Regions from separate parts of the Vagococcus sp. QWL-13 genome, predicted to be linked through region 1. Evidence: riboswitches for the same ligand, from Rfam matches in the RefSeq annotation. Region 1 holds a riboswitch; the other holds the start of a gene.
The links. Region 1 has a riboswitch for thiamine pyrophosphate ahead of thiT (energy-coupled thiamine transporter ThiT). Riboswitches for the same ligand answer to the same signal wherever they lie in the genome.
Positions count from the first base shown of each region.

Region 2: another riboswitch for thiamine pyrophosphate. It lies ahead of AC4PHI_RS02970 (thiamine-binding protein); the one in region 1 lies ahead of thiT (energy-coupled thiamine transporter ThiT).

Region 1 is NZ_CM178746.1:309,608-325,080, forward strand. Features, by position in the region: gene AC4PHI_RS01585 (DNA internalization-related competence protein ComEC/Rec2) at 1-829, shown strand, start outside; gene holA (DNA polymerase III subunit delta) at 920-1,945, shown strand; TPP riboswitch at 2,138-2,228, shown strand; gene thiT (energy-coupled thiamine transporter ThiT) at 2,317-2,895, shown strand; gene AC4PHI_RS01600 (ZIP family metal transporter) at 3,070-3,888, shown strand; gene AC4PHI_RS01605 (hypothetical protein) at 4,063-4,251, opposite strand; gene AC4PHI_RS01610 (YitT family protein) at 4,766-5,611, shown strand; gene AC4PHI_RS01615 (S1C family serine protease) at 5,750-7,009, opposite strand; gene rlmH (23S rRNA (pseudouridine(1915)-N(3))-methyltransferase RlmH) at 7,360-7,839, shown strand; partial or broken gene AC4PHI_RS01625 (transposase) at 8,046-8,463, opposite strand; gene AC4PHI_RS01630 (ANTAR domain-containing response regulator) at 8,764-9,345, shown strand; gene AC4PHI_RS01635 (sensor histidine kinase) at 9,342-10,757, shown strand; gene gcvPA (aminomethyl-transferring glycine dehydrogenase subunit GcvPA) at 10,950-12,341, shown strand; gene gcvPB (aminomethyl-transferring glycine dehydrogenase subunit GcvPB) at 12,372-13,931, shown strand; gene AC4PHI_RS01650 (ATP-NAD kinase family protein) at 14,000-15,130, shown strand; gene ucpA (SDR family oxidoreductase UcpA) at 15,144-15,473, shown strand, end outside.
Region 2 is NZ_CM178746.1:605,143-620,615, forward strand. Features, by position in the region: gene AC4PHI_RS02925 (HAD-IC family P-type ATPase) at 1-1,259, shown strand, start outside; gene mafR (global transcriptional activator MafR) at 1,322-2,773, opposite strand; gene AC4PHI_RS02935 (ABC transporter ATP-binding protein/permease) at 3,625-6,264, shown strand; gene AC4PHI_RS02940 (ABC transporter permease) at 6,367-7,149, opposite strand; gene AC4PHI_RS02945 (ABC transporter ATP-binding protein) at 7,127-7,783, opposite strand; gene AC4PHI_RS02950 (alpha/beta hydrolase) at 7,890-8,897, opposite strand; gene AC4PHI_RS02955 (MurR/RpiR family transcriptional regulator) at 8,939-9,691, opposite strand; gene AC4PHI_RS02960 (6-phospho-beta-glucosidase) at 9,924-11,246, shown strand; gene AC4PHI_RS02965 (ABC transporter ATP-binding protein) at 11,550-12,323, shown strand; TPP riboswitch at 12,673-12,769, shown strand; gene AC4PHI_RS02970 (thiamine-binding protein) at 12,853-13,149, shown strand; gene AC4PHI_RS02975 (ABC transporter permease) at 13,118-13,882, shown strand; gene AC4PHI_RS02980 (ABC transporter substrate-binding protein) at 13,893-14,891, shown strand; gene AC4PHI_RS02985 (ABC transporter ATP-binding protein) at 14,897-15,473, shown strand, end outside.

The sequences.
Region 1 (15,473 bases):
GTTTGATGGCATTGTTGCTTTTGTGGATGTGGGGCAAGGAGACAGCATTGTCATACAGGAACCATTCCATGGGAAAGTAGTTGTAATCGACACAGGGGGAAGATTAAACTTTTCCGTTGAGAAATGGCAGGAAAAAGAAATAAGTCGTGCAGGGGCATCTTATACAGTCATTCCTTTTTTAAAAAGTCGGGGAATCTCTCAGATTGATTTATTTTTTGCCAGTCATGGCGACGAAGACCATATTGGAGATTTAGCTGAACTGGCGGAAGAAATCCCCATCCTTCATCTCGTTTTTGGCAAGGGACTTGAAAAAAGTCAAAGTTTTCTGACGGAAGTGAAAAATTTAAAAAGAACTACGAAGCTGGTACCCGCTCTGGGACCCCGGCAACTGAAAATTGGAGATTTGACCTTTGACCTGCTTTACCCGCAAAAATCAGGAGAGGGCGACAATAATCACTCTTTAGTGTTGCGGACGGTCATTAAAGGTACGAGCTTTTTATTTACTGGAGACCTAGAAGCAGAGGGGGAACGGGAGCTGATTCAAACTTTCCCTGACTTACAGACCGATGTTTTAAAAGTAGGCCATCATGGCAGCCGCACGTCATCCACAGCGGAGTTTGTCCGCACTTTGAGTCCTCAAACAGCAATTATTTCCTGCGGACGGGAAAATCGTTTTGGACATCCCCATGAAGAAGTCCTTGAACTACTACAAGAAAATAAAGTTGAAACCTTCAGGACCGATGACTCCGGCATGGTGTACTATCAGTGGCGTCTTTGGGGGCAATCATTAAGCAAAATCAGAAAAATCAATCCTGAGTCTGGTTTATAGAATAAAGTACTAAGGTTCTTCCTTTTTAAGCTTTTTTCACAAAAAAATGCTAAAATTGACAAAGAGAGAACAGAACGGAAGGATATGGACATGACTTTACAAAATGAATTAGCCAAAATTCGTAAGGGAAATATTTCATCAGTTTATCTAGTGACAGGAACTGAGCAATACTTGAGCGATATGTTTAAAAAGACTTTAAGGGAACAGGTGTTGGAAGATCAAGACGATGAAATGAATGCCATTCGCTTTGATATGGAGACTACCCCGCTGGCTCTAGCCTTGGATGAAGCTCGCACGCTGCCTTTTTTTGGAGAGAGACGGCTGGTCCAGATTGACAATCCTTATTTCTTAACGGGAGAACGGGGCAAAGGCGGTGTGGTACACGATGTGGAGGAGCTGATTGAATATTTGCAGCACCCTTTGGAAACCACTGTTTTGGTAATCTATGCGCCTTATGATAAGTTGGATAACAGGAAGAAAATAGTGAAAGAGTTGAAAAACAAAGCTGTTTCGATTGCTGCACATACCATGAAGGAAAAAGAAACGCGGCAGTATATTAGCCACGCTATCCGTGACATGGATTACAGCATAACCCCGGAGGCGCTGGAAGCCTTGTTCCAATTGTCAAACATGGACTTATCAAAAATCATGGGTGAACTGGAAAAGTTATTTTTATATACGTCAGATGATAAAAAAATAACGAAACCGATAGTGGAGAGTCTGGTGCCCAAATCTCTGGAACAAAACGTCTTTGAACTGGTGGAGTTTGTGATGAATAAAAGACCGAACAAAGCTTTGACCCTCTACCGGGAATTATTACTATCCGGCGAAGACAGCATCAAATTAAATGCTATTTTAATGCAGCATTTCCGTTTACTGATCCAAGTAAAAATAATGTTGACCATGGGTTACCAGCAGAGCAATATGGTCGATGTGCTGAAAATCCACCCTTATCGTATCAAGCTGGCTACAGGACAAGTCCGCAGATATCAACTCAAGGAGCTGGGCAGTATTTTTGATGAACTTGTGGAAAATGATTTAAAATTTAAAACAGGACAGATGGATAAAGAATTATTATTTGAATTATTTTTGTTGAAACATGGTGCTAAAGTCTGATTGTTCGTGTGGCGATGTTTATCTTGTAAAATCTAATCATCTATATTTAAAGCATATCATCTTTGGTAAAAGGGACATTCTAAAGCCAACTGACGGTCAGGATGATAGGAAACTCTGATGACAGAAATCATATTTTTGGTTGTCGGCGGGAATTATGGTACAATATGACTGTAAAAAAATTAAATAGAACTTACCATCACAAAGGGGTGCCGTAAAAAGCTGAGATTATACCCTCTAACCTGACTAAGTTAAGACTTGCGTAGGGATTGTGATAGAGTTGCAACTATCATCTTATTGACTTGCTACTCCTCCTTTCGTTGTATGGTTAATTTCTATACTAAATGAAGGAGGATTTTTTTATGAACAATCAAGTGAGTCACACAAGAAATTTGAGTGTCTGGTTGGAAGGGACAATCATCGCTGCCATGGGGATGGTTTTGACGTTAGTTCCGGCTAATATCGGATTTTTTGATTTATCTTTGGGTTTGGTGCCGCTGGTGCTGTATTCATTTCGCAGAGGACTCGCACCAGGAATGACTTCCGGTTTTCTTTGGGGATTGCTGGCAATCGTTTCAGGGGGAGCGATGAAATATTTCCTGAGTGTGCCTCAAATCATTTTTGAATATCCGTTCGCATTTGCTTTCGGCGGTCTTGGGGGCATTGTTGCGAAGAAATTGCAAGCTGGAATCATGTCCGATAATGATAAGACTGTCCACACAATGATCATTCTTGGCGGTGCTTCAGCTGCCTTGGCAAGATTTTTTTGGCATTTCTGTGCCGGGGTTGCCGTTTGGGGAAGTTATGCGCCAAAAAACATGAGCCCCTATGTGTATTCTTTGCTCATCAATGGGACCAGCGGTGTGGCAAATGCAGTTTACGTTGTCGTTGTGCTTCTCGTTGTCTATAAAATCAGACCCCAATTGTTTGTGCCGACTCCTCGCCGGGCCTGATTTAGGGATATTTTATCTGTTTTGACACGTTAAAAAAGCCCGTCTCTGTATGAAAACTAGTATCTCCCTTAAATTTATTAAAAAAATTTTGGCATGTCTAAAAAAATTGTTGGATTTCGTGAGATGTGTTACTATTTATATGAGAGGACAATATTTAGACGGGAGGCTAGTGTAGTGATAGATTGGTTTATAGGTCTGCTGCCATGGCAGCAAGCGCTGTTAGGCACATTGTTTACATATGGTATGACTGCTTTAGGAGCAGGCCTTGTATTTTTCTTTAAAGACATCAAAAAAGATATTTTAAATCTGATGCTGGGATTTGCTTCTGGTGTGATGATTGCTGCAAGTTTTTGGTCGTTGTTAGATCCGGCAATCGCACAAGCAAGAGAAAATGGTGATATCCCTTGGTTAGTAGCCGGGATCGGCTTTGCGGCGGGCGGTTTGTTTTTGTATATCGCTGACAAGTTAATTCCCCATATGCATTTTGGTCCCAATCACCAACGAGAAGGAATGCCGAGTCATCTGAAGAGGACGGTCTTATTGGTTTTCTCAATCACTTTGCATAATATTCCTGAAGGACTGGCAGTAGGAGTGGCTTTTGGTGCGGCAACACAGGCTTCTAATCCTGTACAGGCAGTCATGGGAGCGTTGGCTGTTGCTATCGGAATTGGTATTCAGAATTTTCCGGAAGGGGCCGCAGTCTCCATTCCTCTGAGACAGGAAGGACTCAGCCGTTGGAAATCATTTGTTTACGGTCAAGCTTCAGGATTGGTGGAACCGATTGCAGGGGTTTTAGGGGCGATTTTAGTTACTAGAATGACCTTTATTTTACCCTATGCATTGGCTTTTGCAGCAGGAGCGATGATTTATGTGGTGGTGGAGGAATTGATACCTGAGGCACAGCAGACTACGACGAAAGGTGCCCACTACGGTGTTTTTGGTGTGATGGTGGGATTTATTATTATGATGGTGTTGGATGTGGCTTTAGGCTAAAAGCAAAAAAGCAGTTGAGCCGTCACAGCTTAACTGCTTTTTGTATTGTTCAAAATGATAGTTTCTTAGTTTAATTTGTGAAAAAGGGGAGTCCCCCTTTCGCATCGGTTTATTTGTTCCAGTCCCTTGACGAAACAATGGTTATTGATAAACTGCAAAAAATCAGGAAGCCTATCAATATTTATAACGATTATTTTTATCAGGATTTGAGATGAAACGTACCAAAAAGACGATGATTGCAACAGGAATCAGGATTTTGATTGCAAAGGCCAAGATTCCGCTCAGCAAGGACAAACCAATGGCCGCAATAACGATGAATCCGACGATGGCAAATAAATTATGTACAGAAGATTGATTTCTCATTTTTTAGACCTCCATTAAACTTTCTTTATACATTAAGTTTAGCAAAAGAAATTAATTTTGTAGTGGTCCTAAAGCCTGATTTTTTTCTAATCAATTGGTAGGAAAGAAACTGATGATAATTATGAGATAAAATTAATTTATCGTAGGTTTATGACAAATGCTGAAAAATATTTTTTGGTATCTAGTGTTGGTCTAAGTCAATCCGTGCTAAGTCCTCATCTGATCATCATACGTACTTTTTATTCTGACACAAAAAGAGAGCAGTAGAGACGATGAAACTCTACTACTCCATACATAGGGGAAAACTTTTGTAAATAAAATCAAAGTATAGAACGAAAAAATCCTCATCTATATTTAATTTTATTAATTATAATCTCATAAATATGCAGGGAAAGCAAGAGTTTTTTGCATTTTAGCCTAGTTGACAGTGATTGTGGGGATTATTTATACTGAATATTATACGTGGAATAAATTTTTCCGGTGCATTTTATTCTCTAGGAGGAATCAATGAGTGATACGAAATAATTTTGAAAAAATAAAATCTTTCGGGTTTGTGACAATAGGTGCACTTATTTTGGCCTTGTCCATGCATGCATTTATGGAACCCAACAATATAGTTGCCGGAGGCGCTACGGGGATCAGTATTATCGTAAGTTATATGTTTAAAATCCCTTCATTTGTTGTGTTGTACGCCATAAATCTGCCCCTTCTGATTCTTTGTTTTTGGCTGTTAGGAAGGGAAGTGGGAATGAAAACAATTTACGGCAGTCTTATTTTCCCTTTTTTTGCTTGGCTAGTTCAGGATGTGCCTGTGTTGACTTCTAATTTGTTGCTTGCCGCTGTTTTTGGCGGTGTCATGACGGGCATAGGGTTAGGTCTGGTTTTTAAAGGAAATGCTTCTACTGGCGGAACAGCAATCCTTTCACAAATAGTAAATGTTTATTTTAAAATCCCATTGGGTTTGAGTGTGTCTATCGTTGATGGCATAGTCATTCTCTTAGCACTGTTAGCCTTTGATGTAGAACAAGTGATGTATTCTTTGATAACATTATTTATTATCGGACGGGTGGTGGACTTGGTTCAAATGAGTTTCAACCGTTCCAAAAATGTGATGATCATCTCCCAATATCCAAAAGAAATCACTGAGATGATTGTAAATAAAATGGATCGCGGTCTGACCAAGTTCCAAGTAGAAGGCGGATTTGACCAAAATAAAAAAACGATGTTGATGTGTGTGTTGCCGGAAAAAGAGTTCCACACATTAAAAGAAGAAGTTCTTGCCCTAGACTCTCACGCATTTGTTGTGGTCATGCCGGCAAGTGAAGTTATGGGGCGCGGGTTCAGCTTGAGTAAATTATAGGAAAGAGTCTGAATTAAAAGTCTTTCAATAAAGAAACTCCCATGAAATCAATGATTTAAAAAATTGATTTCATGGGAGTTTTAATTTACACATTTTTCTCTTTCGGATTTAAAATCATTTACTGCTCAACCTGATTTTTTATTCATTAGACTTGAGAGCCGACTGGTCGATGGACAATTCTGTCTCAACAGTTTTTTTCTCGCTGCCTCTGTAAAATGTGATGCTTATTTTGTCGCCTACTTGTTTTTTGTAGAGGATGGATTGTAAATCTGAGGAAGACTCAATAGCTTCCCCGTCCATTTCTACGATGACATCATATTTTTCCAGTCCGGCTTTTTCTGCGGGTGTGGCAGGAGTGACACCAAGTATGACTACACCGCTAGTCACATCTTTTTTCAAGTTCAAAATTTTCTCGCGCTGGTCTGAACTGATGGTTGCCAAATCGTACATGCTGATTCCCAACGCCGGACGAGTAACTTTGCCGTCTTTTTCCAGTTGGTTGATGATATCCACGACATCGTTGCTTGGAATCGCAAAGCCCATACCTTCCGCGGAAATCCCGTTGCCGGATGAGGCGATTTTGACGGAGTTGATGCCGATGACCTGACCGGCAGCATTCACTAAAGCCCCACCGGAGTTGCCGGGGTTGATTGCGGCATCCGTTTGAATCGCATTGATGCTGATGAGCTCTCCTTCGTTTTTGTTTGTGATAGACCTGTCCTTGGCAGAGATAATTCCTTGAGTGACTGAGCTGGCATATTCTGTCCCTAAAGGTGAGCCGATAGCGATGGCAGGCTCTCCCACGTTGATATTATCGGAGTTGCCAAACTCTGCTACGGTTGTCACTTTGTCACTGCTGATTTTAAGAACTGCCAAGTCGGTAAAAGTATCGCTCCCTATCAGCTCGGCTTCCACCGTGGTACCGTCTTTGAATAAAACTTCCAGTGCATCTGAACCTGATACGACGTGATTATTTGTGACGATAAAAGCATAATTTCCTTCTTTTTTATAAATCACACCGCTGCCCTCGCTATTAGTCTCAAGCTCTCCAGAATTTTCTCCGTCTGAACCTGCTTCAGAATCATTTGTTCCAAAAAGACCACCGAAAGGATTCACTTGATCTTGTTTTTTTCTCAAATTAATCACTGATACAACAGCATCCTGTGCTTTTTCTACAGCTTTCGTTGTGTCGCTTTTTACATTGTAAGTAATATTGCTTACCTTAGTAGTTGTGTTTTGTGCAGAGTCTGTCGTGGAAGAAGTAGTATCGGGATTATTTTGCTCTAAAATCACATAGGCGCCGCCGAAAGTTAACATTCCTCCTATAACGCCTCCGATAAGGCCTGTACCGAATCTTTTCATAAAAGACTGATTATTACGTGTATTTTTTTTTATCATGCCAGTGGTGTAAACACCAATCCTCCCTTACCATTCGTTATCTTCAGTATAACTTACATTACAAATATAAGTCTAACCATATAGTTTGAATTTTTTATGAAAATCTCTAGATAAAATAGGCATGAACTATTGAATAAGATGGGATAAGTCATCCACAGTATCCACAGAAGTTATCCACAGAACGTCTGTTTTGTGAATTGTGGATAAATTTTTCCCCTAAAAAAGATAAAATCAAGGATGTGACAAGATGTTTTTTATGTAAATGTGTATAAAGCTGTGGATAAGTGTGGATAACTTGTTTTTGCTGTGCTAAACTGAATCATGTAAAATTTCGTGAGAGGATTTTAAAATTGAAGGTTACTATTATTGCAGTGGGAAAATTAAAAGAGAAGTATTTAAAACAAGGGATATCAGAGTATGCTAAGCGTCTAGGGAAGTATACAAATTTCAACATCATTGAGGTGGCTGATGAGCAGGCTCCGGAAAATTTGAGCAGTAATGAGATGATTGCTGTGAAAGAGAAAGAAGGAGCCAGAATTTTAAGTAAGATTAAAGAAACAGATTATGTGTATAGTTTGGTTATTCAGGGGAAAAAAATTTCTTCTGAAGAGATTGCTCAAAGTATGTCACAAGCGATGTTGCACGGTAAAAGCAGTCTGGTGTTTGTTATAGGGGGGTCTTTGGGGCTATCAGATGAGGTAATCCGGCGCAGCAATGAACAGTTGTCCTTTGGCAATATCACCTTACCCCATCAGCTGATCCGTTTAGTATTAAGTGAACAAATCTATCGAGGATTTAGGATTATGAAAGGAGAACCGTATCATAAATGATGCGGTTTTTTTGTTTTTGATGATCCTTTAACATTAACGATTTAATCGTTAGGCATTGTATATCTGACATAACGCTACCCTAGATATTTATCTTCGCTAGGTAGTCGTTATGGAGGGGCGTAACGATATAGTGGGTTGGTAAAGAAGTAGGAAATGGTTATTTCAAGAATTATGTGTAAATGGAAAGTCCATCCCGAATGATTAATTTAGAACATTGATTCCAAAGTATCTTGAATTTCTTCGCACTCTCCGTGATCACGACCTAAAAAGGCCTGGTTATAATTATTAAATTAAGATATCAAGAATCTCTCAAGAGATTCTTCATTGTATATTTTTTCAGCTGTTTATTAAAGCTTTCAATCAGATTAGTCGAATAGATGGTTCGTCTGATGGAGGGAAATTTAAAAATGTTAATATGGCAGGATTCAGGAGTATCTTGACCACTCTTGGATACTGCTTTTTCCATTTTTCACTCATTAAATGTATTTGATTGATCGCTTCTTCTTTTGAATCGGCTTGATAAACTCGTTTAAAATCGTCACATGTTTCTTTTCTATCGCTTACCCTTACCTTAAGAGCAATGTTTCTAGCAACATGAACACAACATTGTTGAAATTGGGCATGAGAAAGTCCTCCTAGGTATGTTTTTGTGGTTAAAAACATTGTATCGTAAAAGGGCTGTTGCATGGCCTTTTATCTTTTACACAATTATATTGACTTTATCGATTATCATTTTAGGAAAATAAACTTAATTAAAATACAGATATACCCTGTTAAATTTCTCCGCTTTCTACAATAAACGACCCTTATTCATAGCGCAGAAAAATTTTACATTTTTTCTGATTAGTGCTAGTATGAAAATGAGATGGTGGGTCACTTCTGATTTTTTGGGTGTTGGAAAATAGTCAGAAAAGGTGAAAAATCATGATTAAATTATTGATTGCAGATGACGAAACTTTGATCAGAATGGATTTGAGAAGTGCGTTCAAAGGAACTTGCTTTCAGGTAGTAGGAGAAGCCCGAGATGGTTTTTCGGCGATCAAATTATTTAAGCGTTTTCAACCCGAAGTCGTTTTGATGGACGTAAAAATGCCGGTGATGAATGGCTTGGATGCCAGCAAAGTTATTTTAAAAATGAATCCTTCCGTCAGCATCATTTTGTTGACGGCTTACTGCAATGAGGATTTAATGATGGAGGCTAGGAAGATTGGCCTTTCCGGTTATATTATGAAGCCGATCAATAGTTCAAATATCGTACCAACAATAGAAATGATGCATCGTAATTTTAGAAAATATCATGCTGCTCAGTGTGAGCTGGAAAAAACACAACGACGTTTGGATAATCGTATTGTCATTGATAGAGCAAAGGGTATTATAATGAGACAAAAACAATGTTCCGAAGAAGAAGCTTATCAGGAAATTAAAAATATCAGTAAAGAAAGAAATTTTGCCATGTCAAAGGTTGCTCAGTTGATTATCAACAACGATCAGGTGAAAGTGACATGAGTGAGATGGATGAAAAAAAGATTTCCTCCCTTTGCCGGAACCGGACAGGACTTTCTGAGGACGATATTCGAGAAATTGTTGCGGTGGCTTCTACGATTCAGCACATTGCTGATTTAACTAATGCAGATGTGTGTGTGGACTGCTTGACTAGAAAAATCGATACTGCAGTAGTTGTGGCCCATGCCAAACCGACAGCGGCACCGTCGATTTATCATAAAGAAATTGTCGGCGAACTGGCACATCGGAAAAAAGAGCCGGGAACACTGAGAACCCTTGAACTAGGACTTGCCTCCAAAGGGTTGAGGGCAATGACACAAGAAGGGGTATGGGTGCAGCAAAATGCAGTCCCGATTATCAATAACCACCATCAAAGTATCGGGGCAATCGTGATTGAGACACCCACAAGAGAAGATAGAGTCGAACCAAAAGTGTCTTTCTCAGAACCAACAGTTGCAGATTTTATGAATGCTAAACAAAATTTAGGGCAATACTTAAATGACGCAGTGATTATTTTTGCCGAGGATCAAAAAATAAACTATGTGAATCAAGCGGCGCAGGAACTCTATGAGGCATTAGGCTATAAAGAAAAGTTAACCTCTTTGACCTTTACTAATATCAGTTTAGGTAATTATTCATTTTCAGCGTTGGAGAGACTTTCTCAAAAAAGGAAATCTTCAGACCAAAAAAATCCGCTGGTAGTGGAGGAAGTCGAAATATCCGACAGAGTCCTGTTATTGCGTTATTTTTATTTCAGCGGATCTTTACTCATGTTTATCGTGGATAAAACCGAACTGAAAACTAAAGAAAAAGAATTGAACGAAAAAACAGTGGCTCTCAAAGAAGTCAATCATCGTATCAAAAATAATATGCAGATTATTGCCAGCTACCTTAACATACAGGCAAGAAAGATAAGTGACACAACAGCAAAAATTATTTTTATGGAGGCAGTCGATCAGATTTTATCTATGGCATCGACCTATGATTTTTTGTCAGTCAATAATTTTGAAGAAGTAAATATTACAGCTTTTCTTCAGCACCTTTTCAAAAAAATGCAGTATGATTCCATTCATGATGTGAGACTGCAGATAGAAGGGGATTCTGTGATGATGTCCTCAGAGAAAGTTTCGATTATTGGGATGGCGGTCAATGAATTGGTTACAAATTCACTTAAGTATGCTTTTCAAGAAAGGGTTGAATCTTCTGGATGCAACAACACTATCTTGATTCAAGTGTTTCAGAAACAGCATGCTCATATTGCAGTGACTGACAATGGCGGCGGCTTTGATTATCAGCGGGATGATGAGAGTCTATCTGGTCTGGAATTGACACGACGTCTGGTAGAGGATAATTTGGAAGGGGTCCTGGAAATCGCTTCTGATTCAAGAGGAACCAGAGCGATCATCATAATATAACTACTAAAATAAAAGGAATAAATAAAAACGCCGACGATAGGCGGAAAATTTGTGCGATGGAGTGCAAATAAACAGAACAGCATCTTTAAATGATGTTTCTGTTTGTTTGCGCTTTTTTAATGTTACCTTAACTGAAAGGAGGGCAGTGTCGTCGTTTACTGTTGCTTTAGAAAAATAAAGGAGGATTTTTGCATGAGCAAAAAATTTGTACATCCATACATACCCAATGGTGCTCCTGAATTAATGGAGCAAATGCTTAAGGAATTGAACATTTCCAGCTCAGAAGACATTTTCAAGGAAATCCCTGAGCATTTACGTTTTAAAGGTCGAATGAACATTCCGAAACCTAAATTATCTGAATATGAACTCAAAAGACATGTGGAAGGTATTTTGAAAAAGAATCAGACAACTTCGGACAATCTAAGCTTTCTTGGCGGCGGCACTTGGGACCATTACGTCCCGGCTGTGTGTGACACGATTGGACAAAGGGATGAATTTTTGTCAGCCTATGTGGGTGATGCTTATTCTGATCACGGAAAGTATCAAGCCCTATTTGAATCTTGTTCAATGATTGGTGATTTACTGAAAATGGAGGCGGTAAGTACGCCGACCTATGACTGGGCTAATGCTATCGGGATAGCTGCACGAATGGCGTCTCGTGTCAATGGCAGAAAAGAAGTATTGGTAGCGGGCAATATGAGTCCTTCACGTTTTTCAGTAATAGATAACTATTTGAAACCAGAAATCAGTCTCATAAAAATCGACTTCGATCAGACAACAGGTCTGATGGATCTGGATGATTTAAAGCGAAAGTTATCAGACAAAACGTCTTCTGTTTACTTTGAAAATCCGACTTATTTTGGACCAGTGGAACATCAGGGGGAAGAAATTGCAGAGATGGCTCACGCAGTCGGAGCAGAAGTGATTGCCGGTGTAGATCCGTCATCTCTGGGAGTGATTAAAGCTCCTAGCGACTATGGGGTTGACATTTGTGTGGGAGATTTGCAGCCTTTAGGTATCCATATGCAGTACGGAGGAGGTTTATCAGGATATATCGCTTCTAGAGATGAGGAAAAATATGTGGCAGAATATCCGACCTTGCTTTTTGGAGTCACTTCCACACTGCAAGAAGGGGAATATGGTTTTGGTCATGTGTTTTATGAACGGACCTCGTACGCCAACCGTGAGAAAGGAAAAGATTTTATCGGAACGACCACATCACTGTTTGGGATTATCGCAGGCGTGTATCTGGCTTTGATGGGACCCCAGGGAATGCGTGAACTAGGTGAAGGTATCATGCAGCGGGTAGCCTATGCGGTGGAACAAATCAATGATATTCCTAATGTGAAGGTGCTCTACAAGGATAACTTCTTTAAAGAGTTTGTCATTGATTTCAATCAAACAGGAAAAACAGTGGAGACCATCCATAAAGCGTTGAAAACTATGGGGATTTTTGGCGGTATTGATTTGTCCTGTTCCCGTCAGTTCCCGGAGATGGGTGAAGCAGCTATATATGCAATCACTGAAAAGATGACAAAAGAAGATATCGACCGTTTAGTCACAGCGCTGAGAAAAGTGTGCTAGATGTCAAATTAGAAAGGAGACTTGAAAAATATGCCTAAAGGAAAAGCACGTAATAAATTCCAGCAAGCGAGATGGGAAGAGCCTATCATTCATGAATTGTCTAATAAAGGAGTAAGAGGTCTTATCCCGCCAAGAGTGGAAACTGAGATTCAGGCAACGACTGAAAAGGTACTGGATAATTTGAAAACGATGAGACGGGAAGACACACCTGAATTGCCGGAGGTTTCGCAAAAGACAGTATTGTCTCACTGGTTGAGACTATCGCAAGAAACGATGGGATCAAATATCGGAAATGATATCAGTGAGGGAACGTGTACCATGAAGTACAATCCTCGAATCAATGAAGAATTTGCCAGCAATCCGTTATTTACTGACTTACATCCGATGCAGGATGAGGATACTGTCCAAGGGATGCTGGAAATCTACTATAAGTTTCAAAATTTCATGAAAGAAGTCTCAGGTTTAGATCATTGTTCCTTGCAGCCGGGCGGAGGGAACCATGCTGTATACACTGCCGCATCCATGGTTAGACAATATTGGTCCGACAAGGGAGAACTGGACACACGGGATGAAATCATCACCACCATCTTTTCACACCCGTCCGATGCGGCGACACCGGCAACTGCCGGATTTAAAATCATCACGATTTATCCGGACGAAAATGGTATTCCGGACATTGAGGCTATCCGAGCAGCAGCGTCTGAACGCACTGCAGCGATCTTTATGACCAACCCGGAAGATATCGGTATCTATAATCCAAGAGTGGATGAAGTAGTCAAAATCATCCATGATGTGGGCGGGCTATGTTTCTATGACCAAGCCAATGCTAATGCTTTCTTAGGAGTGGCAAGAGCCAGAGAAGCTGGTTTTGACATGTGTCACTTTAACGTCCATAAGACTTTCGGAACTCCTCACGGCTGTTCGGGTCCCGGAACAGGAGCATTCTGTTGTTTGGATCGAATGTTCCCGTATATGCCGGTGCCGGTAGTTGGTTTTGATAACGAAAAATACTTTCTTAATTACGATATTCCAAAAACGATCGGCCACGTCCGCGATTATGCCGGTGTTTCAGGAGTGGTATTAAAGGCTTATGCTTGGGTGATGAGTATGGGACATGATTATATGCGCCAGGCGGCAGATATTTCAGTTATCAATAACAACTATTTGGAAAAACAAATTTTGCAAATCAAAGGCATCACTAGCGCATTTCAAGATAATGGTATCACCAGACAGGAACAAGTCCGCTACAGCTTTGAAAAATTAAAAGAAGACACTGGCATTGGAACAGACGACGTGAATGCGAGGATCGTCGACTTTGGATTGCCGTCTTATTGGACTTCTCACCATCCATGGGTGATTCCAGAGCCGATGACGCTGGAACCTTGCGAAACCTATTCTCTGGATGACTTGAACGAATACGCAGATGTTTTACGGAAAGTGGTCGATGAAGCCTACAGCGACCCTGAGTTATTGAAAACAGCTCCTCATGCCTCGTCTTCTCATCGGAGGAACAAGCCGGAAGAATTGGATGATCCTGATAAATGGGCCCTGACTTGGCGGGCGTATCAAAGAAAACACTTGAATGGTTAATAAACAGCAGAGAGAGGGATGAGATATCCGCTCTCCTGCTGCAGTATCTTTGATAAGGGGGAAATCAGATGATTCGGAAAATCGGCTTAATTATCAATCCCGTCGCCGGTATTGGCGGCTCAGTAGGACTAAAAGGCAGTGACGGAGAGGAGATACAACAAAAAGCAATTGCTTTGGGAGCAGTTAAAAAAGCAAACATCAGAGCAGAAACGGCATTGAAAGAACTGATACCATTTAAAGATGAGATTGAATTATTCGCCTATCCGGGAGAGATGGGCGAGAGTGTTTGTCGTAAGTTAGGCTTTAAAGTCAATGTTTTAGGAGATTCGGCAAGAGAGAGGACAACTGCCGAGGACACAAAACTTGCTGCTGCTGATATGAAAAATCGGGCAGTGGATATTATTTTATTTGCCGGCGGAGATGGTACGGCGCGGGACATCTACACAGCAGTAGGAGATAACACTTTGGTTCTGGGGATACCGGCAGGGGTGAAAATCCACTCAGGTGTGTACGCGTTGAATCCACAGAGTGCAGGGAAGTTGATTGCTTTAATGATTCAGAACGACAACTTCGAAACCCAGGAAGCGGAAGTTATGGACATCGATGAAGAGGCGTTTCGTCAGGGAATCGTGACTGCTAAGCTGTACGGGTATTTGAAAGTGCCCTATGCCAAACATTATGTGCAAAATATGAAATCAGGTGGAGTCGCGGGAGAGAAGCTGACGTTGGAAAGAATCACACACTATATTATAAAAACAATGCTCAATGATGTTTTGTATATTGTAGGTCCCGGGACTACCACAAGAGGGATTGCAGAAGAATTGGGTTATGACAATACTTTGCTGGGAGTAGATTTGATTTACAATAAAAAAGTAATTAAAAACGATGCCAATGAAAAAGATATTTTGCAGACTTTAGAAGAACACCCTCAAGCAAAGATTATCGTGACGGTCATAGGGGGACAAAACTATATTTTCGGTCGAGGGAATCAGCAAATAAGTGCAGAAGTCATAAAAAAAGTGGGGAAAGAAAATATTATCATCATCTCAACACAGGACAAGTTGAATATAAATTTTAATGTGCCGTTGATTGTGGATACAGGAAGCCCTGAGGTAGACGACTATTTGAAAGGCTACTATAGAATTATTGTGGGTTATGAAGAGATGATCATGTATAAAGTAGGAGATTATGATTACTGATAAGGAGAAAATCATGAAAAAACTAGCTGGGAAAGTTGCATTGGTAACAGGCGGAGCAATGGGAAATGGCTTAGGTATCGCCAAAGTATTAGCGCAACATGGTGCTAAAGTCGCGATTGCTGATATTTCTCCAGAGCTGACTAAAACCATTGAAAAACTCAAGGAAGCGGATTATGATGTTTTTGGTGTTGAAATGGACGTAAGCGATACGGCAAGTGTGAAAAAAGGAGTAGAAGAAATTGTCGCCCACTATGGCACCATAGACGTTTTGATGAATAACGCAGGTGTCATTCGTTTAGGTTCGCTTCTGGATACAACAGATGAAGAGCGTGATTTTCAATTT
Region 2 (15,473 bases), 300 kb from region 1:
CCAAAAGCTCCCTGTCTCCAGAGCAAGCCAAGTTTTGGCAGAGAGAAGGGGCAGCCTTGGCAAAAAAAGGACAGAGAGTCTTAGGGTTCGCCAAGAAATCTTTTTCGCAAGGAGCAGTGTTGTCCCATGATACGGTGGCCGACTTGGAGCTGGTGGCTTTAGCGGGAATTATGGACCCGCCCAAAGAGTCAGCCATCCAGGCCATCAAAGAATCACGTGAAGCAGGCATATCAGTCAAGATGATTACAGGGGACCATAAAGATACGGCGCAAGCAATCGGTAAACAAATCGGATTGGCTCATGTGTGTAACGTCATCGAAGGAAAAGACCTTGATCAGATGAATGAGAAGCAATTGCGCCAACGGGTAAAAGAAGTGGATATTTTTGCCCGGACAACTCCTGAGCATAAGTTGCGTATCGTCAGTGCGTTACAGAAAAACGGAGAGATAGTGGGCATGACTGGTGATGGGGTAAATGATGCTCCAGCACTGAAAAAGGCGGATATCGGTATCGCCATGGGAATCAAGGGCAGTGAAGTCAGCAAACAAGCCGCTGACATGGTGCTGGCAGACGATAATTTTGCCACGATTGCCGCTGCCGTCAAAGAGGGACGTCGGATTTATGACAATTTGAAGAATACGATTAAATTCTTTCTTCCCACGGCTTTAGCTCAAGGATTGATTGTCATCTTCGCTTTATTGACTAATCAGCCTCTGCCGTTAACACCGGTCCAGATTTTGTGGGTGAATATGGCGACTACAATCACGTTGTCCTATGCTCTCGGGTTTGAAGCGGGAAATAAGGCCATCATGAAGCGTCAGCCGCGACATCCGCAGGAGCCCATACTTTCAGGTTACAGTATCTTCAGGATAGTTTATGTCTCACTGCTAATCACCATCCCGTCATATTTGATGTCGATGCAAGCAGAAACCATTGCAGTCCAGCAAACATTACTGTTGCAAAGTATCGTGTTGGCTCAAGCTTTTTATATGATCAATTGCCGGGAGCTGAAAGATCCCGCCATCAACCGGGGATTATTTAAAAACCGGGCGTTGTTCATCTCTTTAGGGGCGCTTGTAGTTTTACAAGGTACAGTCTTAATGTTGCCGGCGGCTCAGAGTATCATCGGGACAACTGATTTGACATGGTATCAACATGTTTCAGCAGGTTTAATCGGTTTAGGGATCTTCACGATAGTAGAGGTAGAGAAGATGCTTACTAAACGATGGACGGGCAGACAAAAAGAACTGACAGCCTAAAATAACTATCGCATTTAAAACAACCAGAGAGTTGACCACTTTGGGCAACTCTCCGGTTGTTTTTAAAAATACATTTGATTGATGTTTTCTTTAATCATTTGAAGTTCTTTCCTGCTGGGGACAAGGGAAATATAAAAAATTTCTTGGGAAAATGAACTCTCAACAGGATAATTTGAAATAATGATATCTTCTTCCCCAAGTTCCCATTCTTGCAGTTGGGAAAGACTGGCATCAATCAATTGAACGCGGGAGCCAAGCAAATCGGTCAGTTCCTTTAGTAAAAAACTTTTCCAGGCCGGCTCTCCTTGAAAAATAAAATAGGCATTGATTTTGGGCGGATTTACTTTCATGATAGCTTCTTGTATCAGCAGTGTTGCAGTGTTGACGATATAAATTGATTGAGGCATGTTCGTTAATAATTCACTGTTCTTGATTTCTTCGAAAACATAATTGTAAAGATTCAAAAAGCGATTGTAGCCGAAAGCTAAGATGTCTTGGGACTCAGAAAAAATATCGGAAAGTTGTTTTGACTCATGATACTTTAAAAAAAATAAAAATAAATTGTCGTTTAAATTGGAAGTATATAATTTTGGCTGTCCAATAGCCTCTCCGATGCGGTAAACGGCTCTTTTACAGCGCTCATTCATATCATGATAGTCTTCGTCGAACATCAAAGAAAGCTTTTCCGGCCAGTGATTATTGTAATTCCAACTTTCAAGAAAACAGAAAAAACTGAAAAATTCTTCTTCTTTTTTTAAAATAATTCCTTCCATGGCATACAAGGAAGCTAATTCTTCCCGGTACAAATTAAAAAGAGGGTCTTCGTCATTAAACACAAACTGATTGATACTGCAGCCTGCTTTGATACGGATTGCGTTGATGAAAAACCAGCAGGTACCAAATATTTCTTCTGTCATCACATGGATTTTCTTCTTGTTCAGCCGATTGATAAAATGAATATAATTTACTTGATGAACGGGATAGTTTTCAAAAAAGAAATTATTATGTGTGAATGGGACCAGCAGACGCTGGTAAAAAACTCTGATATTGATTTCTTCCCCTGACCATTGTACCGTGCTGTGATTCAATTGAATCGCTAAATCGTACGGCTCTAACTGCTTATTTAGTTTGATGACGTGCCTTCTGAGTGTCTCATAGGAGGTGCCAAATTCCGTCACAAACTGATGGGTGTGGATTTTTTTTCTGTATAGCAGAGTTTTTGCCAATTGTATGCCCAGAGACATCTTCATAAAATGTTCCCACACTTTAGAAATCGGCTGATGATTGTCAGAGTGCAGAATCAATCCGGTGTTTCCTTCAGATTCGATGCGCCATCCTTCTGGCAGCAGCAAGCGGATTGAATGGATATCGTTAAAAACGGTTCTTTCTGAGGAACCAATCTCATGGGAGATTTCTTTAGCCGTTGATTGTTGCTGATCCATCAATAACTCTAATATCCTGATTTGCCTTCGTAAATCTTTTTCAGTGATCAGCTCTTTCGCAAGTGAATACATATTTACTCCTTTCCGAAAATATAGTGATTTTAGATTATTGCTCAAAAATTTTTAATCTGTTGATTTTAACAATGGGGCGTGTCTTTCCTTTAGCGTAGCAGCTGATGTTATCATTCATTTAAAAACAATAATTACCGGACGATAAATAACGTGATAACATTATATCATGTTCATCTGGATAGTTGAAAAATAATAGATGAAATTATTATAAAAAACATATTACTTTTAAAAATATATTTAAAAGTGTTTGATTTACGCGTTGTTGTAGATTTTTTGCATGATACATTTTTTTATGAAGCTGATTTTTATTTGGTTGAAAGCTGTAAATTTTATTTTTATTCGATAAATATAACGATTATAAAGTGAAATTAACGAGGTAAAAAAACAAAGTGTTCAAGAGAGAAATAATCATCCGCAATAAAATGTTTTCTCTAATTACTTTTAAACAAAAATTTGTTTAGGAAAAGATTAATTTTAAAACTTCAGACTTAAATGAATGGCAGATAGTAGAGATTTTTTAAAAACTTTGATAAGCTATAAGACATCAGTATTTGAAAGAATATCCTTTGTTATAATTTAACTTGTGTGACAGGGAAGAGCTGTCAAAGCGTTCAGGGGTTCACCGTTTGAAAAGAATTGCGGAATCTTAGCCAAAGGTTTTGTAATCGAATGCCTGTGGTCCTGTTAAAGTATTTATTCGAAGCAACAGGAGAAACCTTCTCCGTTAATATAATAAAAAATAGCAGTCTTTACTCATCACGTGTGACAATATCAGGGGAAATGAATGTCCAATTAGGATTGTTGTATCGGTTGAGATGCCCGTGAGCCTAGCAGTGGAAAGGGAAGATAACATGCTCCAATTAAAAAATATTAGAAAAGTTTATGAAACCGGCAATACAGAAGTAGAAGCTTTAAAAGAAATTGATTTATCTTTTAGGAAAAGTGAATTTGTGTCTATTTTAGGTCCTTCCGGCTGCGGTAAAACCACCATGCTGAACATCATCGGAGGTTTGGATCGCTATACCAGCGGTGATTTAATCATCGACGGGGTATCAACGAAAGAATACAAAGATGCCGACTGGGATATTTACCGCAACAACTCCATCGGTTTTGTTTTCCAAAGTTATAACTTGATTCCTCACCAAACAGTTTTGTCTAATGTAGAACTTGCGTTGACTTTGGCTGGTGTGTCAAGGGAAGAGAGAAGAAAAAGAGCAGTCGAAGCCTTGGAAAAGGTTGGTTTATCCGATCAGCTAAATAAAAAACCCAATCAGATGTCCGGGGGACAAATGCAGCGGGTGGCAATTGCCAGAGCACTGGTCAACAACCCGGAAATTTTGTTGGCAGATGAACCTACTGGTGCCTTGGATTCTGAAACCAGTGTCCAGATTATGGAATTGTTGAAAGAAATCGCCAAGGATCGCTTGATCATCATGGTCACTCACAATGCTGACTTGGCAGAAGAATATTCCACCAGAATTGTCCGCCTGCTTGACGGTTCCATCGTAAGCGACAGCGACTCCTATAAAATAGACGAATCAGAATCCCAATTAAAAGATAAAAAAAAGAAAGTCTCCATGTCATTTATGACAGCCTTGTCTTTAAGTCTTAAAAACTTGCTGACAAAAAAGACGCGGACATTGTTGACGGCTTTCGCAGGCAGTATCGGAATCATCGGGATTGCCCTGATTTTATCTTTATCCAGCGGTATGCAATCCTATATTTCCAGTATGGAGGAGGACACCTTATCCAATTACCCTATTGATATCCAAAGTCAGTCGGTCGATATCGCCAGTATGATGGGGTCCATGATGGAAGCTAATAATAAAAGCGGTGTGGATCATAAGCTGGACAAAATTTATTCCAATAACATCACCACCAATATGGTCAACGCGATGTCTGAGCAGTTGTCCAATAATGATTTAAAACAATTCAAAGCACACATCGAAGATTCTAAAGATTTCAAAGAGTTGACGAATTCAATCAAATACGGTTACGATGTCCAGCCGCAAATTTTCCAAGCTGATACAGATGAGAAGATTTTGCAAGTCAATCCCAGCGACATTTATGAAAAATTGGGATTCAACAGTCCTATGACAGGAAGCGGCGAGGCTAACATGACTGGGGGCGTGGCAGTGCCGGGCAGCCAAACTTGGGAAGAGTTGATAGACAATCCCCAACTGCTGGAGTCTCAGTACGATGTTTTAAAGGGGAGCTGGCCCAAAGAGTTTAACGAAGTCGTGTTGGTGATTGATAAAAATAATGAAGTCAGTGATTCAGTTTTATATTCTCTTGGATTGATGGACAGCACTGAGTTGGAAGAAACAGTCAAAGAAATCAAAGAAGGAAAAGAAGATATTAAAACTAAATCGGAAGTTGTCTCTTTAAGTTATGATGAGATATTGCAGACCCGTTTTAAAATGGTTCTGAATACGGATTATTATGTGGAAGAAGAAGGCAGGTGGCTCGATAAAAAAGAGGACATCGACTATATGAAAGAGCTGATTGCCCAAGGAACCGAAATCAAAATCGTGGGAATTATTCGTCAGAAAGAGGAAGTAACCTCTACTTCGATCAGCGGTTCGGTGGGGTATCTGACAGAATTGACAAACTTTGTCATTGAGAACAACCGGGCCAGTGCAGTTGCCCAAGCCCAGTTGGCGGATCAGGAAACAAATGTTTTCACTGGCAAATCTTTTGACAAAGAAACATACACTAAAGAGCTGACCATGGAAGATGTGCAGCAATATGTAGCAACTTTGCCTCAGAGAGAACAAGAACAAGCACAGACGATGATGCAGATGATGCCGGAAGAAGAAGTTATCGCCATGATGACAGAACAGCTGGCCAGCAATTTTGATGAAGAAGTGACTTATGATACGAACATCAGCACATTGGGACTCGTTGATTTGGATAATCCCAGCAGCATCAAGCTCTATCCGAAAGATTTCGAATCAAAAGAAGAACTCCAGGATTTGATTAAAGCCTACAATGACAAACAAGAAAAAGCCGGACACGACGAGTATGTCATCAATTACACTGATATTGTCGGAGTGATGATTGCTTCGATGACCTCGGTGATTGATATCATTTCTTATGTTTTGATTGCTTTTGTGGCGATTTCTCTGGTGGTGTCTTCAATCATGATTGGTATCATCACGTATATCTCCGTTCTCGAAAGAACGAAGGAAATCGGTATTTTAAGAAGTATCGGGGCTTCCAAAAAGGATATTTCGCGAGTGTTCAACGCTGAAACAGTGATTGAAGGATTTGCTGCGGGCATCATCGGAATTTTAATGACCCTTGCCTTGAACATCCCAATCAACATGGTCATCAAATCTTTAGTAGGGGTTTCTGATATTTCTGCCTTACCGTTATACGGAGGGGTAGGTTTGATTGTCATCAGTATTATTTTGACAGTGGTCGCCGGCTTTATCCCGGCCAAAGTGGCAGCTAAAAAAGATCCGGTGGAAGCATTGCGGACAGAATAAAATAGAAAACATCTTCGAAAAGATAAAACTGTTATAGACAGCACAAATAAACTCACTTGAAAACATGGGATGTCCCCTACTTTCAAGTGAGTTTTTGACTATCTATTCATTTTTTTCCTCGTCTTCATCTAGCAACTGAAGGTCATGGTTAAAATAATTTTTGTAAGCATGGTATCCTGCAATAATCGAGCCTAGACTGGTGGTCGACAAAAGCATAAAAGTGACCATGATTTGATATTTGATGGCATGGAGAGGGTCCACACCGGCAAACATAAGACCTGACATCATACCGGGAAGACTGACAAGCCCCACCGTTTTTGCAGAGTCAATGGTGGGCTGCATGCCGGTTTTGATGCTCTCTCTTAAAATCGGCAGAGAAGCCAATTTGATTGTAGCACCAAGGGCCAGCTTTTCCAGCACTTGCTGGCGCTGGTCGCGGAACTGTTTGTTCAAACTGCGATAGCATAAACCTATTGCCACCATGGAATTACTGGCAATCATACCGCTGATAGGGACGATTTGGGAAGGGATAAACCGTATAGCTCCCGATAAAACTAAAATACCTAATGTGACATAGGTACTGATAAAGATGGCTGAAAAAGAATGCCAGTAATTTTTTTTGGTACTGGGATTTCTTTTATAGGCATTCCATGCGGCGTTGATTACGATGAACAAACTCATGGCTGAGGTAAGAATAAGATTGTTCAGCTGAAAAATATAAGTCAGCACATAGCCGATAATCGAAAGTTGAATGACTGCCCGGAAAATACTGTAAAAAATATCTTTTGAAAGGCCTAGTTTTTCCTTGCTGCTTACAAAAACAGACATTAACACTAGGGCGAATGCCAACACAAGGGAAAGATTATTTACTGCCAGCTGATTCATCAAAAATCTCTCCTTCCTTGATAGTGATAAGGTGCTGGGCGTTCTGGATTTCAGTTTCATCATGGGTCACTCGGAGAATAGTGATGCCCTTTTCATGAATGATACGGATAAGCTCCAGAACGATGTCTTTACTTTTTTCATCCAATCCTGCGGTCACCTCATCCAGTAAAAGTATTTTTGGCAAAAATAAGATGTTGCGGATCAAAGCAACCCGCTGTTTCTCTCCGCCGGAAATCTCCGTGATTTTTTTATCCAAAAAACTCGTAGACAAGTTGACCAGTTCCAGATGTTCTTCTACCTTTTCCAGATCAAATGCTTTATCTCTGACTAAAAAAGGGAAGGCCAGATTGTCCTTGACGGTAGTGTCGAAAAGGGCCGGCTGTTGAAAACAGTAGGACACTTGTTGGCGATAGTCGGTCAGCTGGAACGAAGATTGAAGCTGACCGTTAAATAAAATCTTGCCGCTGGTCGGTGTGATAAGGGAAGCTATGAGTTTTAGCAACGTACTTTTTCCGCTGCCGGAAGGACCAGTCAAGGTCAAAAAGGCTCCCTCGTCTACAGACAGATTGATTTGTTTTAATATTTTTTGCTGTTTTACTTCAAATGATACATCTTCAAGGCTTAAAATAGGCATTTGTTTGTTCCTTTCCTGAGTGTGACAGAGTTTATTATAGCCGCTGTCAGATAAAACAATCAATGGATGTTAGGCAAGGCTTGGGGGCAGAAAAAGGTGTAGCGATTTAAACCTTCCTTTCCAAAACTTTGTCAATAAATTGAAGAGTTTTCGCAAAGCTGTCTTTTGCTTCTTGGGTAGTGAAATCAAATTGGTAGTCATGTTTCACTGGTTTTCTATAATCTTCGAAGAAAAGCGAAGTCACAGGCACATTTAATTTTTCAAGGGTCTGTGCAAACGCCATACCCTGTTCGCTGAAAGAAAAAGTATTGCCGTCCGTCACGTAAGAAGGCGGGAAATCTTTTGTAAGTTTGTCTAATAGAGAAGCTTCGAAAAGCTCCGGTTTCTGCTGCCATTTTTTCGTGCCTAATAATGCCCATGCCACAGTGTCGGCTAAAAATTTTTGAATGAATGAAACGCCGTGTCTTTCTGTCAGTTGTTTTAATTCGTAAGGACCACAACACAAAATGGCTCCTTTTATGGCTTGAGCGGGAATCACTTGGGGAATTCCGGTTTGATTGCCATAGGGAAGATTAGTCTGGGTAATGAGGAATTGAGCTGCGATTTGGGCGCCGGCAGAATCTCCCCCAAACAGCAGGCGTGAAAAGTCAAGCATTGGAAATTTCTCCTGCTGCTGATAAAAACAATCGACCATCTCTTTTGTCTGCTTCAGCTGTCCGGGATAAGCAGAGCTGGGAGCCAACTCGTAGCCCATAGCCACGACGGCTATTTTTCCTGAATTAGCCAAATACACAGAAAATTCTTCCACATCTTCTTTTTTACCGGAAACAAACCCGCCGCCGTGAATCCAAAACAATACCGGAAAGGGGCCTTCTCCCTCAGGATAATAAATGTCGGCCCGGTGGTTATTGAATTGGGAAGTATACGGAACATCAGAAATTTTGTTGACTTTTTTCTGTTCAAGCTGGAATCTTTCCGGGCAGCTGATTTTTTTGGTCAGCCGGAAGAAAAAGTCAAGAACCCTCACCGACAATGTCAATGAAGAAGTCACACTCAACACAATGATTGCTGTCAGCAAAAAAACGCTGGAAGTAAAAAGAATCAAATTAGGCATAATAAAAACTCCTGAAATAATATGATGGGTGCTGTGTTAGATTAGGAAGAATGTTTATCATTGTAAACCCGTTTTGCTAAAATTTCTAAGATATAAGTCACAGGCAGCTGGGAAGTGATATTTGTGTCCTGAAACATTTCTGTGCCGGTATAATATGGGATATTCACATCTGACATATTTGAAATTGTTGAATTAGCGCTGTTGGTGATGGAAATGATTTTTGCCTGATGGATTTTTAACTGATTGATATAATCGATAAGATCTCTATTTTCTCCCGATACAGAAAGAGAAACTAAACAAATCCGCTTGTTCATCTCACGTGAAATATTGGTCAGCGGTGTGTTGAGAGGATCAGCAATAGGCAAAGCCAGCGTAAACATCGAAGAAAACAGCATCGCGCCATACGCCGCAATTGTTCCCGAAGCTCCTATACCTACGAAAAGCACCAAGTCGGCTCCAAGCAAAACCTGTGCTGCTTCAGCAATTTTTTGCTGGAAGCTGTCATTGGTGGTTCGCCTTAAAAAATCGATATAAGGCATTTCGTCCACTCTTTGAATGTCCCGGTGTTTTTCTGCTTGTTCTTGTACGTATTGCTGTAATTTCAACTTGAAATCTGTGAAGCCTTCACATTCGAATTTTTTGCAAAAACGCAAAATGGTGGTGGTACTGACATGTGTTGCACTAGCCAAGTCTCTGATACGCATATAGATGACTTTATCAATGTTGGCTGCAATGTAGTTATAAATCTCGATTTCCACATTTCTCAGTTCCACTTTATGAGGCAGAAACAGCAAAGTTCTCCCTCCTTTCGTCAGTATTTTTATAAATTTTGAAGGGTCTTTCTCTCTTCTGATTATAAAAAAACAGAGTGAGTCAGTCAAGTTTGAATGTAACGTCTTGTTTTATTTATGTGAATTTTCACTTTAAATGTAACACACTCCGTTTTTCCCTCAAAGTATTTACAGTTAACGCTATGAAAGATATAGTGAAGGAAAGTAAACTTTTAGATGAAAGAGGGATGCAGGGATGGCAAAAAAATTAAAAGTGGTCACAATCGGCGGCGGCTCAAGTTATACACCAGAACTTGTGGAAGGGTTTATTCAACGCTATGATGAATTCCCCATTTCAGAGTTATGGCTGGTAGATATCGAAGAAGGAAAGGAAAAGCTGTCTATCGTCGGAGAAATGGCTAAACGGATGGTTAAAGCTGCGGGAATCCCCTGCGACGTTCATTTGACATTGGACCGGCGGGAAGCATTAAAAGATGCAGATTTTGTTACCACACAATTGAGAGTGGGCTTGCTTGATGCTCGTATTTTAGATGAAAGAATTCCATTGAGTCATGGGATGATCGGACAAGAAACCAATGGAGCAGGCGGGATTTTTAAGGCTTTACGGACGATTCCAGTGATTTTGTCCATCGTCGAAGACATGAAAGAACTTTGTCCTGACGCTTGGCTGATCAACTTTACTAATCCGGCTGGAATGGTGACCGAAGCGGTCTTGCGTTACGGTCAATGGGACAAAGTTATCGGACTATGCAACATTCCTGTGAATGCTGTCGTAGAAGAAACAGAACTCTTGGGAGAAAATCCTGGAGATGTCTTTTTCCATTTTGCCGGTATCAACCATTTGCACTGGCATACAGCGGTGGACAAAAAAGGAAATAATCGCACAGATGAATTAATCCGCCTGATGTACGGGAAAGAAAATAATCCGTCCATTGTGGCCAATATAAAAGATAACAGGTTGATTTATGAGCAAGTGGCCAATCTGCACATGGTTCCTTGCCCTTATCACAATTACTATTACTACACAGACAAAATGTTGGCAGAAGAATTGGAAGACTTTAAAGCAAATGGCACACGGGCAGAAAAAGTCAAGAAAATCGAAGCAGAATTGTTTGAATTATACCAAGATCCTAAGTTGGACTATAAGCCTAAACAGTTGGCAGAGCGGGGCGGTGCCCGATACAGCGACGCCGCTTGCGAAGTGATTAGTTCCATCTACAACGACAAGCAGAAAATCATGACCGTCAGCACGTTGAACAACGGGACAATCACTGATTTGCCTGATGACTGTGCGGTGGAGGTCACTTCTCTCATCACAGGCAGAGGCGCAGTACCGTTTAACTTTGGCAGTTTTGAACCAAAACAGCGGGGGTTGCTGCAAGTCATGAAAGCGATGGAGCAGTTGACAATCGAAGCGGCTGTCACGGGGGACAGAGGCACATTGCTTCAGGCGTTCATGATGAATCCTTTGATTACCAGCGGGGACATTGCTCTGGAAGTTATGGAAGAGCTGCTGGAAGCGCACAAAAAATATTTGCCTGTTTTCTTTGGTGAGTAAGCCCAAGAACTGGTGAATCAGTGTTGAGAAAACAGAAAATCCAGCCGAAAAGATTTGATTGAATAGGGAAAAGTTGAAAATTTTCTACCAACACCAAATATTATAGAGCCATACTAAAACAGCCGGGTACCCGGCTGTTTTTTTCGAAAATCAAAAAAATATTCAGAAAGTTTGGAACTTTTTAACGGTAAAATACTTAGCACTGGCTTGCGTTAATTCTCTCTAATGTTTTCTAGACTATTATCGCCCACAAATTAATGGTAAAATGAAAATCAGATGAGAAAATTTGAAGAGGGTGATTAAATGTTTGAATTTAAGGGAGTTTCTTTTGCGAGAGGCAATGAGCTCATTTTAAAAGACATCGATTGGCAGATGAAAAAAGGAGAGCATTGGGCAATTTTGGGTCTTAATGGTTCAGGCAAGACGACACTGTTAAAAATGCTAAACGGGTATTTGTGGCCCTCTGAGGGAGAACTGACTGTTTTAAATCATAAATTTGGTCAAACTTCCATCCCGGAACTGCGAAAAAATATCGGCTGGATTAGTTCTGATTTACAGGAACAGCTGCGGTCTCAAGATTTGGCTGAAGAAATCGTATTGAGCGGCAAGTTTGCCAGCATCGGTGTATGGGTTCCCACCACTAAGGAAGAAAAAGATTTGGCGAAACAGACTCTTAGTCAGTGTGGGGGAGCACACTTAATCGGCAAAAAATACGGCATTCTTTCGCAGGGGGAGCAGCAGCTGGTTTTGATTGCACGGGCATTGATGGCAAATCCTGCCTTGCTTGTTTTTGACGAGCCGTGCAATGGTTTGGATTTATTTGCCCGTGATGCGCTTCTGAAAAGGATTGACCGTATTGGCCAAAATCAATCTGATATCGGTTTGATTTTCGTGACTCACTACATCGAAGAAATTCCGGAAGTTTTTGAAAATATATTATTGCTAAAAGAAGGGGAGATTTTCGCCAAGGGCAAACGGAAAAAAATGTTCCAGCCGGAGCTGTTAAGTAAATTTTACGACGAAAAGGTGAACGTTGTAGAAATTGCCCCTAATAGGTTGACGATTTCACTGGAATAGTACCGTTTGAAAAGAACAGGGTTAGTTGTAAAATAAAGTTAGCTGTCCTAAAACAAATAAAAAACCGTGGTAAAATGCATAGATTATTGAAGTATTTACTCAGCAATGCAGAGGGTTTTTATCATGGTGGGAACTAAAAATCGCAGGGATATTTTACCTAAGCGGCTAACTTAATATTGAAATTCAGGGAGAAGAAGTGCTCCAGAAAATCTTGAAACTAAAAAATCACGAAATATTACTTGTTTTTTTAAAACGCCCGATCATGAAATAACATGATGATTAATAAGTGTATCAATGTTATATGGACTATTGACAATAACAAAAAAAGAGTGTACGCTTTCTCTAATTGAAAATTATGCAGGGGGACGCGAAGCGTTGAGAAGGTAAAACCTGACCCTTTGAACCTGTTGGTTAAGACCAGCGTAGGGAGCATGTCAAAAATACGCATTTTTTCAGGTTATTTTAGGCATTTTCTCTATTTGGAGAAAATGTCTTTTTTTATTTTATTTTTAAGAAAAGAGGGAGAAAAATGGAAGCAAGTATTGCCATTCAAGTGTTACCAAAAGTAGAAGGAGAAAAAGAAGTTGTCCGAGTTGTAGATGAAGTGATTAATTATATAGCCGGCACTGGTTTGACCTATCAGGTTGGTGCGTTTGAAACCAGTATTGAGGGCAGTTATGATGAGTTGATGGAAGTTGTTAAAAATTGTCAATTAATCGCTATTGAAGCTGGTGCTCCCGGTGTATCTGCTTATGTAAAAATTGTTTACAAACCTGAAGGAGATGTGCTAGGGATTGAAGAAAAAACGAAGAAACACGAACATTAATATTTATTCTGGTGTTTCAGTTCTCGTTCTGTTGCTGCTATGGCAAGGTGTCAGTTCACTAGGGTTGATTCCGCTATTCATGCTGCCATCCCCTTTACAAGTAGGGGAGGCATTCATTAATGACTTTGATTTGTTAATGTTTCACTCTAGAATCACTTTGATAGAAGCATTATTAGGATTATTATTTGGAATGTCATTGGGGATTGCAGTTGCAATCTTTATGGATAACTTTGAAAAAATAAAAAAAATAGTTTATCCTCTGCTAGTTTTAACTCAAACAGTTCCAACAGTCGCTATTGCACCTCTACTGACAATTTGGTTTGGTTTTGGTATTATGCCAAAAATTGTTTTGATTGTCATTACCGTATTCTTTCCAGTGTCGGTGGCGATGTTAAATGGTTTTTCATCTGTTGATCCTGACGAACTTCGCCTGCTATATTCAATGGGAGCAAATCGCAGACAGATTTTCTGGCACATCAAGATTCCAGCGAGCTTAGGTGATTTCTTTTCTGCTTTAAAAATTGCGGTGACTTATGCAGTGATTGGTGCAGTAATCTCAGAGTGGCTGGGGGGCTTTGAGGGATTAGGAGTATACATGACACGAGTACGGAAATCTTATGATTTCGATAAGATGTTTGCGGTGATTTTTTTGATATCATTAATAAGTTTGCTATTAATGGCATTGATTAACTTAACAGAAAAGTTGACTATGCCGTGGAAAGAAGAAATTTAGGAGGAGAAAAATGAAATTGAAATGGAAAGTATTAGTTGTATTAAGCAGTTTATTTGTTTTAACAGCATGCAATAATGAAAAAAACGAGGCAGAAAGTGAGAAGTTAGAAAAAATCACTTTTGTTTTGGATTGGACGCCTAATACCAACCATACGGGATTATATGTTGCACAACAGGAAGGGTATTTTAAAGAAGAAGGTTTAGATGTTGAGATTGTCCAGCCCTCTGATGGAGATGCCTCAACAATTGTGGCAAGTGGAAAAGCTCAATTTGGCATCACTGCTCAAGACTCTTTAGCCCCTAATTATGCTTCTGACAATCCCTTGCCTGTCACTGCAGTAGCAACTATTTTGCAGCATAATACGTCTGGAATTATATCTCGTAAAGGTGAGGGAATCGATAGACCTAAAGGGTTGGAAGGTAAGACTTATGCTACATGGGATTCACCAGTTGAACAAGCAACCATTGCTAACGTAATGGAAAAAGATGGTGGAAAATTTGAAAAAGTCAATTTGATACCGAATAATATTGTAGATGAACCGCTGGCTTTGAAGGAAAAACAGGCTGATGCAATCTGGGTTTTCTATGGTTGGGGCGGTGTTTCCGCTGAAAGCGAAAATGTTCCAACTGATTACTTCTATTTTAAAGATTTAAATCCAGTTTTTGACTATTATACCCCTGTAATTATTTCAAATAATTCTTTCTTGGAAGAAAAGAAAGATGTGGCAAAGAAATTCTTGAAAGCTGCTGCAAAAGGTTATAAATTTGCGGTCGATTCTCCAGAAAAAGCAGCGTCTATTTTAACAGGAGAAGTACCGGAATTAAATGAAGATTTGGTTTTAGCAAGTCAAAAATGGTTGTCTAAACAATATCTTGCAGATGAAAAACAGTGGGGGTACATCAATCCGCAACGCTGGAACGCTTTTTACAATTGGCTAGGTGACAATCAATTAATAGAAAAAGAAATTCCTGAAAATACGGGCTTTACGAATGATTATTTGCCGGAGTGAGCAGAATGGTTAAATTGGAAGTCATAAATGTATCGCAAGCATTTTCAGGAAAAAATGTTTTGCACCATCTAAATCTTCATGTTAATAAGCATGAGATTGTAAGTATTATTGGTCCAAGCGGCGTGGGAAAAACAACGCTTTTTAATATTATTGCCGGCTTACTGACTCCAAGCAGTGGTGATGTGCTGCTTGACGGTGAATCAATAGTCAATCGGCCAGGAAAAGTTTCTTACATGTTGCAAAAAGATTTACTGCTTGCTTATAAAACGATTGAAGAAAATATAGCCTTGCCGCTGATTTTACAAGGAGTTAAGAAGAAAGAAGCACTTCAAGAAGCAAATCAACTTCTTATGGAATTCGATTTACTCAGTGTCAACAAGGCTTCCCCAATTGAACTTTCTGGAGGAATGCGGCAAAGAATCGCACTATTGCGGACTTATCTGTTTTCATCCAATCTTATTTTATTGGATGAGCCTTTTAGTGCTTTGGATACTTTTACTAAAAATGAAATTCACGAATGGTATCTCAATATACACAGAAAACTTGCATTAACAACTCTTTTTATCACCCATGATATTGACG